Regions from separate parts of the Kitasatospora sp. NPDC033851 genome, predicted to be linked through region 1. Evidence: riboswitches for the same ligand, from Rfam matches in the RefSeq annotation. Region 1 holds a riboswitch; each other region holds the start of a gene.

Region 1 (4,124 bases):
TCGCGCTTGAACAGGTTGGACACCTGCGGCTCGATGCACTCGTACACGCCGGCGATGGACGCGATGGTCGCGGTCGGCGCGATGGCCAGCAGCAGCGAGTTGCGCAGGCCGGTCTCGGCGATGCGGGCGCGCAGCGCGGTCCAGCGGTCGGCCCACTGCGGGGCGGCCGTCGGGAAGTGGTCGATGTGCAGTTCGCCGCGGGCGGCGCGGGTCTCGCCGTACGCCTCGTGGCGGCCGAGCCGCTCGGCCAGGTCGGCGGAGCGCTCGTAGGCGGTGAGCATGATGCGCTCGGCGATCAGCGTGGACAGCCGGGCGGCCTCGGCGGAGTCGAAGTCGAGCCGCAGCTTGAAGAGGACGTCCTGGAGGCCCATCACGCCGAGGCCCACGGGCCGCCAGCGGGAGTTGGAGGTGCCGGCCTCGGTGGTCGGGTAGAAGTTGATGTCCACGACGCGGTCGAGGAAGGTGACGGCGGTGCGCACGGTGGCGTCGAGCCGCTCCCAGTCCATGGCGCCCAGCAGGTCGTCGGCGGACGCCCCGGGGGCCACGTGGGCGCCGAGGTTGACCGAGCCGAGGTTGCAGACGGCGGTCTCGGAGTCGTCCGTGACCTCCAGGATCTCGGTGCACAGGTTGGAGGAGTGCACCGTGCGGCCCGGCAGCGCGGTCTGGTTGGCGGCGCGGTTGGAGGCGTCCTTGAAGGTCATCCAGCCGTTGCCGGTCTGCGCGAGGGTGCGCATCATGCGGGCGTACAGGGTCTGCGCGGGGATGGTGCGCACGGCCTTGCCGGCCAGCTCGGCCTTGCGGTAGGCCTCGTCGAAGTCGGCGCCCCACAGGTCGACCAGCTCGGGCACGTCGGCCGGGGAGAACAGCGACCAGTCCGCGTTGGCGTTGACCCGGCGCATGAACTCGTCCGGGATCCAGTGCGCCAGGTTGAGGTTGTGGGTGCGGCGGGCCTCTTCGCCGGTGTTGTCGCGCAGCTCGAGGAACTCCTCGATGTCGGCGTGCCAGGTCTCCAGGTAGACGCAGGCGGCGCCCTTGCGACGGCCGCCCTGGTTGACGGCGGCGACGGAGGAGTCGAGGGTGCGCAGGAACGGCACGATGCCGTTGGACTTGCCGTTGGTGCCGCGGATCAGGCTGCCGCGCGAGCGGATGCGCGAGTAGGACAGGCCGATGCCGCCGGCGTGCTTGGACAGGCGGGCGATCTGCGCGTAGCGGTTGTAGATCGAGTCCAGGTTGTCCAGCGGGGAGTCGAGCAGGTAGCAGCTCGACATCTGCGGGTGGCGGGTGCCGGAGTTGAAGAGCGTCGGCGAGGAGGTCAGGTACTCCAGGCGGCTCATCAGGCCGTACAGCTCGGCGACTTCGCGCACGGACTGCTCGTTGTCGCCGACCGCCAGGCCACAGGCGACGCGGAGCAGGAAGTGCTGCGGGGTCTCGATCACCTTGCGGGTGATCGGGTGGCGCAGCAGGTAGCGGGACTGCACGGTGCGCAGGCCGAAGTACTCGAAGCGGTCGTCGCCCTTGGTGTCGATCAGCGCGTCCAGGGCGGCGGCGTGCTTGGCGACGAACTCCGCGGTGGTGTCGCCGATCAGGCCCTCGGCGTGGCCGACGGTGATCGAGGCGGAGAAGGACGTGGAGCCCTGGCTGTTCGCCTCGTCGACGATCTCCAGGGCGAGCAGGCGGGCGGCGAGCTTCGAGTACTGGGGGTCCTCGGCGATCATCGACGCGGCGGCGTCCACGGCCAGCCCGCGCAGCTCGGCGAAGTCCGAGCCGGCGTGGCGGCCGCGCAGCGCGGCGGCGGCGACATGGCCGGGGTCGACCTCGGTGAGGTCGACGCTGCGGTCGGTGAGCAGCCGCAGCAGGGCGCCGCCGGGGTCGGAGACCTTCGGGTCGGTGAAGGCGGTACCGGAGCCCTGGGCGGGCAGGGTGGCTGAGGCAGCGGTGGTCAAGGCGCTCTCTCCTGGCGGCGATCGTCGGCGGTGATCGGAGTACCGGGCGATCGGGGCAGGGGAGCACGCGCGCGGGCGCAAGCGGCGTCCGTGCGACGGTGGCATCCCCGGCCCGCCCGCGAGGCCCGGAAGGTACTGCTGGTGCTGGCGCGGCCTCTGCGGGAGGGCCGTGGCGCACGCTGTCGGCAGGTCATCGGACTCGCGGGCAGGGCTCTTGGAGCCGCTCGCTCACCGCTGCGGGGCAGTCCCGGATTCCCACCGGGTTCCCCTGCATCGACAGCAGGGATGAGCATACATCTAGTGGCGCGAGTCCGATGCAGCCCCACATGTAGTGTCGCGGGGCACGACTGTTCGACTCATCGTGCGATAATCTGCTCAGGCTGGAGGGTGCCATCCCTGGCCCGTACGGGCATCGCACGGGCGCATCCGCACCTGGGTGGTCCCGCCCGCGGAGGCGCTCGCAGAGGCGCCCGCGGAGGCGCTCGCAGTCCCGCTCGAGGAGGCGCTCGGACCGGCACTGGCGGCAGCGCTCGGACCCGCACTCCCGGCAGCACCCGGATTCTCGACGCAGCGCCCCGTGTCCTGGTTGGCGAGCTGTCCCGTGGGGGTCACCCGCCAGCGCTGGTCGGGCCGCGAGGTGCAGCCGGTGAGGACGGGGAAACCGAGGCCCGGGTCCTCGACGCAGCGCCCGTTCTGCCCGATCGAGCCGTTGTCCCCCATCGTCCAGGTCTGGGCCGGCGAGCCGTCGCAGGTGCCGGCGCCGACCGCGGCCGGATCGCCCGCCACCCGGCTGTCCAGACAGAGACCGGGCAGGGCCGAGGTGATCGCGCCGCTCGGCTGTCCGGCGGCGGCCTGGAACGAGAAGGAGTCGCTGCCGAGGCCGGCGCCGCCGTCCCAGATCTCGAACCCGGCCTGGACGGCGCACAGGTAGGAGCCGGCCGGGACGTAGCCGCGCTGGATGGCGTCGCGGGTGAAGGCCCGCAGGTCCAGGTCGGTGACGGAGGTCGTGCCGGTGGCCATCTCGTAGGTGATCAGGGTGTGGCTGCTCTTCTTCGGGGCCTCGTACACGCGGTAGGAGGTGCCGCCGACCTGTAGGTCGCCGGTCCGCTGGCCGAACGGGGTCTTGCCGTTGCCGCGCAGCCAGATCATCAGCTCGGCGCTCTCGGTGAAGGAGCAGCTGGTCCGGCTGTTGCTGTACCAGACGTCGTACGAGACGTTGTAGACGCCGCCGTCGACCTGGGTGGTCTGCCAACTGCTGGTCGCGTACCGCAGGTTGTCCACCGGGATGGGCAGCGGGCCGGTGCCGGGCTGGAGCTGGGTGCTGATGTGCGGGTAGGCGCCGGGGCCGCGGTCCGGGTCCGTGAGGCTGGCGGGGCTGATCCCGCTGCGGGTCACCCGGAAGTCGGTGCCGGCGCCGCTGCTGCTGATGCAGAGGCCGCCGGTGGCGTTCCACTCGTTCGGGTTGATCAGGTAGCGGCCGGAGTCGACGGCCTGGGACGGGTAGCGGTTCTGCCCGGTGGAGCAGATCTCGCCGGCGGTCGCGGCCGGCAACGGGGTGACGGCCGTGGTCGCCCGGACGGGCGCCTGCGGGTCCCGCGAGTCGTGCGGGATCAGCACCGCGCACAGGGCCAGCACGATCGCGATGGTCGGCGCGAGCCACCACCACGGGCGCAGGCCGCGGCGCCCGGTTCCGGGCACGACGGGGTGGGTCATGGGGCTCTCGCCTCCCTGCTGCGGTGTCTGCGGCCGGTGCGCGGGCCGGGGCGGTGGTGTCGTAGGCCGGTACGCGGGCCGGGGCGGGGTCGTGCTCACCCGGCGGGCGTGGAACTCGACCGGGGCTTGGTCGCGGGCGAGGTCGGCTTCTTGACCGGAGGCTTCTGGGTGGTGGCCGACGGGCTGGGGGAGGCCGGCGCGTCGGGGGAAGGGGCGGGTGCCGGGGCCGGCGCCGTGACGGTCAGGGCCGGCTCGGAGTGGACGGTCCAGGGCGTGTTGTAGCGCGGCGCGGAGACCCCGGCGGCGAACGCCTGGGCGGCGGCGGGGGACGCGGCCACCCGCCAGTCGACCTCCTTCCTCGCCTCGTACCAGATCACGCCGATGATGTCGGGGTGCTGGGCGAGCTGCGAGAACATCTCGGTGATCCACTGTGCCTTCAGCCCCGAGGTGTCGGTGGCCCCGGTCTCG
Region 2 (4,124 bases), on a different contig from region 1:
AGGCGAAGCGGCAGCCGTCCACGGCGGCGATGGACGGCAGCAGGCCGGCCAGCGCGCGCACCATGGTCGACTTCGCGGTGCCCTTCTCGCCGCGGACCAGCACGCCACCCACGGCCGGGGAGACCGCGTTCAGCAGCAGCCCCAGCCGCAGGTCGGCCATGCCGACGATCGCGGTGAACGGATAGCGGACGTCAGTCATGCGTCACTCCCAGGTGCCCCGGGCGCCAGGAACGGCAGCGATCCGGCCGCCGGCACCCCGCCCTCGATCAGCTTCCACAGCGCGTCGGTGTCCGCGTGTTCCTCGATCAGGTCGCCCAGCCGGTCCAGCCGGGCCTCGCGCGCCTCGGCGAAGGAGGTGTCCGGCGCCGGGACGAACGCCCGGCCCGCCAACTCGGCGACCTCGCGCAGGAGTTCGCGACGGAAGTCGTCGTTCTCCAGCACGCCGTGCCAGGTCGTGCCCCAGACCGAGCCCACCCGGCAGCCGTCCAGACTCTGCCCTCGGCCATCGGAGACGAACGCCTGGCCCCCCTCCACGGCCACCACCCCGTGGTGGATCTCGTAGCCCTCGACCCGGTGCCCGAACGCCTCGCCGACCGGCCGCGCCAGCACCTTCTCGGCGCCGAACCGCACCTGCGTCGGCAGCAGGCCGAGCCCGTCGACGGCGCCCGCCTTGGACTCCACCTCGTCGACGATCCCGCGCGCCAGCATCTGGTAGCCGCCGCACACCCCGAGAACCGGCAGCCCGGCCGCCGCCCGCGCCTTCAGCGCCGGCTCCAGGCCGCGCTCGCGCAGCCAGGCGAGGTCCGCCACGGTGGCCCGGGTGCCGGGCAGCACCACCAGGTCGGCGTCGGCCAGCTCCTCGGGTCTGGTGGCCCAGCGCACCAGCACGCCCGGCTCCTGCGCCAGCGCGTCCAGGTCGGTGAAGTTGGACAGCCGGGGGAAGCGCACCACGGCCACCCGCAGCACGTCCGCCCCGAGCGGCCCGCGCCCGTCGACCCGGTCCACCACCGTCGACAGGTCCAGCGAGTCCTCGGCGTCCAGCCACAGTCCGGGCAGCATCGGCAGGGTGCCCAGCACCGGACGGCCGGTCAGCTCGTGCAGCATCTCCAGCCCGGGCGCCAGCAGCCGCGCGTCGCCGCGGAACTTGTTGACGAACCAGCCGGCCACGTGCCGCTGGTCCTCCGCCGACAGCAGCGCCAGCGTCCCGTACATCGCCGCGAACACGCCGCCGCGGTCGATGTCCCCGACCACCACCACCGGCAGCCCGGCGGCCGTGGCCAGGCCCATGTTGGCGATGTCGCGGTCGCGCAGGTTGATCTCGGCGGGCGAGCCGGCGCCCTCGCAGACGACCACGTCGTAGCGGCGGCGCAGGTCGGCCAGGCACTCCAGGGCGCGCTCCAGCAGGACGGGCTTGCGCTCGCGGTAGTCCAGCGCACCCACCTCGGCGACCGGCCTGCCCAGCAGCACCACCTGGCTGCGGCCGTCCGCGCCGGGCTTCAGCAGCACCGGGTTCATCGCCGCCTCCGGCTCCACCCGGGCGGCCTGCGCCTGCATCGCCTGGGCCCGCCCGATCTCGGCGCCGTCGGCGGTGACGAAGGAGTTCAACGACATGTTCTGCGCCTTGTACGGCGCGACCCGCACACCCTGGCGGGCCAGCCAGCGGCAGATGCCGGCCGTCACCACGCTCTTGCCCGCGTCCGATGTCGTCCCGGCGACCAGCAGCGCGTTGCTCATGCCCCACCCCTCCTCTTACCGAACGCCCTGATCACGAGATGCCCCGCGACCGTCGTACCCAGTGCCAGCGCGCCCACCCGCCGGGAGAGCGCGCAGGCCCGCTCGATGTCGTCCACCGTCACCGGCCGCAGCTCCGCGCCCAGCACCGGACGGTGCTCCACGCGCTCGCCGTACTGCAGCGTGCCGCCCAGCCGCACGCCCACCGCCCCGGCGAACGCCGACTCCGCCTGGCCCGCGTTCGGGCTCGGGTGCGAGGAGCCGTCGCGCCGCCAGACCCGCCAGGCCGTCCGGGGCTGCGGGGCGGCGGCCACCGTCAGCAGTGCGGTCAGCCGGGCGCCCGGCCAGCCCGCCACGTCGTCCAGCCGGGCCGAGGCCCAGCCGAACCGGGCGTAGCGCGGCGAACGGTGTCCCACCATGGCGTCCAGGGTGTTCACCGCACGGAACGCCAGCAGCCCGGGCGTGCCCGCCAGGGCACCCCAGGCCAGCGCGTTCACCACGGCGTCGGCGGTGTTCTCGGCCACCGACTCGACCACCGCGCGGGCGATCTGCTGCCCGTCCAGCGCGCTCGGATCCCGCCCGCACAGGTGCGGCAGCCGCTCCCGCGCGGCCCGCAGGTCGCCGTCCTTCAGCGAGCGGCCGATGGCGCGGGCCTCCCGGGTGAGCGAGGTGCCGCCGAGGACCGTCCAGGTCGCGGCCGCCGCCAGCGCCGCCCGGCCCAGCGGGCGCCGGCCCACCGTACGGTCCAGGGCGAGCGCGCCCGCCGCGACCGCGCCCACGCACAGCGCCGTGTACCCGGCCCCGGCCGTACGGTCGTCGCGCCACAGGCGCCGCTCCAGCCGGGTCGCCGCGCTGCCGAAGACGGCCACCGGGTGGCCCCGGCGCGGGTCGGCGAAGCGGGCGTCGGCGGCGTAGCCCGCGACGGCGCCCAGTGCGAACGCGGCGGCGCGGGCCAGGGGGCGTCCGGTCGCAGGACGGACGGTCACAGGACGAACGCCGGAAGGGGGCTGATCGGAAGACAACTCATCGGGAGACAGCTCGGCGGAAGGCCGCTCGGAGTCCGGTGGGGCGGGGCAGCCTGCATCGCGTGCGTGTCCTCACTCAGGGTCCGCGCCCTGGATCGACGTAGCGGGGGCGAGAGTCTCCTGGCTTCCGGGTCGGACACACCCCCGGGGCCTTCCAGCGGCTTCTGACGGCCCGCCGTGGCGATCATTCCGAGCGTGCTCCCCGGTGACAGTGGCGGGACCGCGCCGGACTCGCACCGGCTTCCTCTCCATGCCTCCGATTGGCCCCAGGATCCCATCACGCGGCCGAACCGGGAGTCAACCGAGGTCACGGAGGGGTTGGTCACACCGGGCACCGCCCCGACGCGCTGTGGGATCGCCCAGCGGAGCACCGCCCCCGGACCGGCCGCTTCGTGGGTTCGGTCGCTGGGGCGCACCGCGGTCCGCGCCTACCGTTCGGTGGCATGCGTCGCAGAAAGACCCCCACTGTCCCGCCTCCGGTGCCGTTCTCCCCCGCGGCCGCCCGCGCCCACCGGGCCGGCCTCGGCCTGACCCCCGAGCAGGTCGCGGAGGGCATGGCCGCGCACGGCGTCCGGCTGCTGCCCGCCCACGTCCTCGCCTGGGAGGCCGGCGAGCTGCGCCCCAGCGAACCGGAGTTCATCGCCCTCGCCCGCGCCCTCTGGTGCCCCGCCGCCCAGCTGATGGACACCCGCCCGGTACGGCTGCGCGACCACCGCGTCGCCCGTGAACTCGGCCAGGCCGCCGTCGCCGACCGCACCGGCACCGTCCTCGCCACCTACCGGCAGGCCGAACTGACCGGCCAATGGGACGGCGACGAGGAACAGACCCGCGCCCTCGCCGAGGTCCTCGACCTGACCCTGCCCGAGCTCGTGGAGGCCACCGGCCGCCGGGAGGCCCTCGGCCAGCTCCTCCGCCAGTGCGTCGCGGGCCGCTGGCAACCCCACCTCCGCGCCCTCGCCCGCATCGTCCCGGCCCCCGCCGACACCCTCGCCGCCGCTCTCACCGTCCTCCACCAGGAACACCACGTCCCCACCCACTGGGGCGCCACCACCCGCGCCGCCCCACCCCCCACCACCGACTCCCTCACCCCCCGCTTCTGGCACCTCCTCGACGCCGCCACGGACTGACCCCGCGCCCCGACGCCGGACCCCGTCCCCGCGCCCCGACCCCGCGCCGAGTGACCCGGACGGCCCAGCCCGGTGGCCGGGCGGCCGGGGCGCCGGTGGACTGGTGCACGAACACCGTCCGGTCCGTGACCAACAGAGCGGGGATCGATATGCGCTGGGGAACCGCCGCCGTCGTGGCGGCCGCCGCCGTCGGAGCCGGGGCCGTCGTCCTGGTGATCGGCCGCCGGGCCTCCGAGCGGAT
Region 3 (4,124 bases), on a different contig from region 1:
CCGTCCTGGCCGAGGCCACGGCCCAGGCCGAGGAGTCGCACGACAACGACATGCTGATGAAGCTGCCGCTGGTCCGCGCCCGGGCCCACCGGGCGCTCGGACAGCTGGACCTCGCCGTCGCCCAGGCCGAGGACTGCGCCCGGCAGGCCGGGCAGCGCAGCCAGTACGCGAAGGAGGCGCAGGCCCACACCCTGCTGCTCACCCTCGCCGAGGAGCAGGGCGACGAGGAACTGGCGGAACGCAGCCGCGAGCGGCTGCGCCAACTGTCGAGCTAGGCCTTACGGTCCGGGCTCTATGGTCTGGGCCCTACGGTCCGGTACGGAAGGACACCCGGGTGTGGCGCTCGCCGGTGCGGATGGTGAGCCCGTGCTCGGGGAGGGCGGCCGGGTCGCCGCCGTCGGCGAGCCAGCAGGCGACGGCGGAGCCGAGCAGCAGCGGATCGACGCTGGGGGCGGTGCCCGTCCAGTCCGGTTCGGCGCAGGCCGCCAGCAGCAGGCCGGTGCGCAGCCGGAGCAGGTGACGGTCCGGGCCGAGGGCGGCCACCGCGACGGCGAGGCCGGGGAGTTCGGCGGCGGAGTCGGCGAGCCAGCGTTCGGCGGGGCGCTCGGCGTGCACCTCGGTCCGGGCGAGGACCTCGGCCGTGTAGCGCAGGGCGTCGCCGGGGTGCTCGTCGGTGAGGGCGTGGAAGCCCCGTGGGCTGTGGTCCTTCGGGTCGAAGGGGTAGCGCCGCAGGCTGACCTCCGTCCCCTCGCTCGCGCCCTCGACGTCGTAGGCGGTGGGCCGGTCGGCGGCTCCGGGGCCGAGGACGGGCTTGGGGTAGGGCGGCAGGGCCGGTTCGTCCCCTGGTTCGTCCAGTTGCTCCAGGAAGGAGTAGAGCAGCGGGCGCAGCACCCGGGCGGATTCGCCGCGGCGGGCGAGTGAGCGGTCGGTGATCTCGCGCAGGTCGGCGGGGTCCCGGGCCAGGGCCTTCTCGACCTGGGCGGGGAGGTCTCCGTCGGGGTCGAGCACGGGTGCGGCCTGGCCGAAGGCGTAGCTGGGGGAGCGCGGGTCGAGCTCGGCGGCGCCGGTGGCGACGAGCATGGTGGGGCGTTCCAGGGCGGCGCCGTAGAAGGAGACCGAGCCGTGGTCGCCGATCAAGACGTCGGCGGCGACCAGGGCGGCCTGCCAGCCCTGGTGCGGCGGGATCAGGCGCAGGCCCATCCGGCGGGCGGCGTCGAGCAGGGACTCCGGGTCGTGCCGACTCCAGATGTTGGGGTGCAGGACGACGGCCACGGTGTACTCGTCGGCGGGCAGCCGGCGGACCAGGCGCTGGGGCAGGTCGGGGCGGCGGCCGAATAACGAGTGCTCGCTCCAGGTGGAGTTGACGACGACGAGCCGTCGGCCGTCGACGGCGCCGAGTGCGGCGCGGTAGGTGTCGCGGGAGCGTCGGCTGTGCAGCATCCGGTCGAAGCACGGGTCGCCGACCACGTGGGCGACGTCCAGTGCCTCGGGGCAGGAGTCCCGCAGGCGGTCCAGTTGCTCGGGGTGGGAGAGGCCGAGGACGTCCACGAACACCCGCCCGCGGTGGGTGAGTTCGTTGCGGGACAGGCCGGCGGCGCTGACCGTGTCGCCGGTGGACTCGGTCACCAGGCGGTTGTAGCCGGCGCCGTGCGGGAGGACGACGAGCCGGGCGTCCAGGCGGTGCATGGAGGAGTGGACGGCGCAGGCGACGGCCAGGTCGAAGCGGTGCCGGACGGCGTCCTCCCAGTCCAGCACGGTGAAGCCGGGCAGGCCGTGCAGGTACTCGTCGAGGGCGCGGTCGGCGAAGGCGGAGCCGGGGTTGACGGTGAAGTACCGGGCGATGCCGTCGGGGTTCAGCAGGGTGAGGACGTCCAGGACCCGGGTGGCCGAGGTGAGGGTGCGGGCGACCGCCAGCACGCGGGCCTTGACCGGTCGGGTGTTCCAGCGGTCGGCGGGCCAGACGTGGGGGTGGGACGGCACACCATGATCGTACTCATCCGGGGTGGCGCGCCGGGTGCTGTTTCCCGAGTGTCGGTCAGCCCGCCGCTGCGGTGGGCTCGTGGTGCTCGGCGGCGGCGCACGCGTCGAGGAGGGGGCGCATGTCCTCGTCCACGAGCCGGTAGCGCACCACACGTCCGTCCTTGTCGCCGGTGACCACACCGGCCGTGCGGAGCAGCCGCAGGGCCTGGGACACGGCGGTGTCGCGCATGCCGGTGGCGACCGCGAGATCGGTGACGGCGAGCGGGCCGGCCCGGTGGAGGGCGAGCAGCAGGGCGAGCCGTCCGGGGTCGGCGAGCAGGGAGAACCGCTCGGACCAGGACCGGACGTGCGCGGCGTCGCCGATCGCGGCGATGGCCTCGCAGACCCGGTGTCCGTCGATGGTGCGGTGGCCCGCGCGGTCGGCCGGTACGAGATGCATGCGGACATTCTTGCAGGCGGCGTGCTGTGATCCTGGACACCTGCGCAGGTGCGCAGCCTTGCATGGGTCGGGGCGTGGCCCCTACGGTGTTGCCCGCCGTGGTGCTCGGGAAGACCGGTGACGGACCCTCAGGGGTCCGGATTCCGGAGCGGCCCTCGCCACTGTGATCGGGTCACTCCTCCGTCCCCGGAGGAGTGTCGTCCGTACCCACGACGCCACTGGGTGCCTCGCGCACCTGGGAAGGCGGGTACGGACGTCCCGTAAGCCAGGAGACCGGCCACGGCATCTCACGAAGTGATTCCACGAGGTGCTGGAGCGTGATCCGAAGATGACCCTGCCCGAAACCGCCGCCGCAGACGTGAAAGCGGGCGTGAGAACGGTCCCGTCCGTGCTGCCCACCTTCCGGTGGAAGCGCGAGGACACCGTCCGTACGGCCGGGCTGATGGGGGTGATCCTGGCCATGCACGTGGTGGCCTTCGGGACGCTCATCTTCCTGGTCGCACCCGAACGGTACGCGGTCGGTACCCAGGTCTTCGGGGTGGGCCTGGGTATCACCGCGTACACCCTCGGCATGCGGCACGCCTTCGACGCCGACCACATCGCGGTGATCGACAACACCACCCGCAAGCTCATGGCGGACGGCAAGCGGCCGGTCTCGGTGGGCTTCTGGTTCGCCCTCGGGCACTCCTCGATGGTGGTCCTCATGTCCGCCCTGGTGGCGGGCGGCGCGCAGCTGGCGAGCACGCTGATGGACGACGACTCGGCCACCCACAAGTGGCTCGGCATGATCGGGACGACCACCTCCGGCGTGTTCCTCTACCTGATCGGCGCGCTCAACCTGGCGGCGCTGCTCGGCATCATCAAGGTGTTCCGGGCGATGCGGGCCGGGCAGTACGACGAGGCGGAGCTGGAGGCGCACCTCGACTCGCGCGGCTTCATGGCCCGGGTGCTGAACCGGGCGACCCGCTCGATCACCCGGCCCGGGCAGATGTTCCCGGTCGGCATGGTGCTGGGCCTGGGCTTCGACACCGCGACCGAGGTCACCCTGATGGTGATGGCGGGCTCGGGCGCGGCCTCCGGGCTGCCCTGGTACGCGATCGTCTGCCTGCCGCTGCTGTTCGCGGCCGGGATGAGCCTGTTCGACACCCTGGACGGGACGTTCATGAACTTCGCGTACCAGTGGGCCTTCGCCAACCCGGTTCGCAAGGTGTACTACAACCTGACCATCACTGGGCTGTCGATCGCGGTGGCCTTCATCATCGGCACCATCGAACTGATCGGCGTGCTGCACGAGAAGCTCGACCTGACCGACCCGGTGACCGGCTGGATCGCGGACATCTCGCTGGACAACGTCGGCTACGCGATCGCCGGGCTGTTCGTGGTGGTCTGGGCGGTGGCGATCGGGTACTGGAAGCTCGCCCGGGTCGAGAAGCGCTGGGCACCCGAGGGGTCGTGAGCCGGAGGGCATGAGAGTGGCTCATGGGGCCGGGGCATGAGCCGCGCTCATGCGGCAGCGCCATGAGCTCGACTCATGAGCTCGACTCATGAGGTCGGGCCATGAGGACGGCTCATGCGGCCGCCCCATGAGGACAGCTCATGCGGCAGCGCCATGAGCGTCACTCATGCGGCCGCGAGCAGCACCCGGCCGGAACGGTGGAGATCATCCGGGTCGACGAGGGCGAGCCGGCCCTGGTGCACGACGAGC

The links. Region 1 has a riboswitch for cobalamin ahead of ACZ51D_RS04920 (ribonucleoside-diphosphate reductase subunit alpha). Riboswitches for the same ligand answer to the same signal wherever they lie in the genome.
Region 2: another riboswitch for cobalamin. It lies ahead of ACZ51D_RS16805 (cobalamin biosynthesis protein); the one in region 1 lies ahead of ACZ51D_RS04920 (ribonucleoside-diphosphate reductase subunit alpha).
Region 3: another riboswitch for cobalamin. It lies ahead of nicT (Nickel transporter NicT); the one in region 1 lies ahead of ACZ51D_RS04920 (ribonucleoside-diphosphate reductase subunit alpha).

Annotation. Positions count from the first base shown of each region.
Region 1 is NZ_JBVIRL010000002.1:384,879-389,002, reverse strand. It holds gene ACZ51D_RS04920 (ribonucleoside-diphosphate reductase subunit alpha) at 1-1,919, opposite strand, end outside; cobalamin riboswitch at 2,111-2,236, opposite strand; gene ACZ51D_RS04915 (GH12 family glycosyl hydrolase domain-containing protein) at 2,319-3,656, opposite strand; gene ACZ51D_RS04910 (glycoside hydrolase family 26 protein) at 3,752-4,124, opposite strand, start outside.
Region 2 is NZ_JBVIRL010000007.1:294,216-298,339, forward strand. It holds gene ACZ51D_RS16795 (putative cobaltochelatase) at 1-199, opposite strand, end outside; gene ACZ51D_RS16800 (cobyric acid synthase) at 196-1,734, opposite strand; gene ACZ51D_RS16805 (cobalamin biosynthesis protein) at 1,731-2,717, opposite strand; cobalamin riboswitch at 2,871-3,002, opposite strand; gene ACZ51D_RS16810 (helix-turn-helix domain-containing protein) at 3,200-3,883, shown strand; gene ACZ51D_RS16815 (alpha/beta hydrolase family protein) at 4,009-4,124, shown strand, end outside.
Region 3 is NZ_JBVIRL010000004.1:211,509-215,632, forward strand. It holds gene ACZ51D_RS10450 (hypothetical protein) at 307-1,980, opposite strand; gene ACZ51D_RS10455 (ArsR/SmtB family transcription factor) at 2,036-2,419, opposite strand; cobalamin riboswitch at 2,502-2,715, shown strand; gene nicT (Nickel transporter NicT) at 2,748-3,875, shown strand; gene ACZ51D_RS10465 (cupin domain-containing protein) at 4,016-4,124, shown strand, end outside.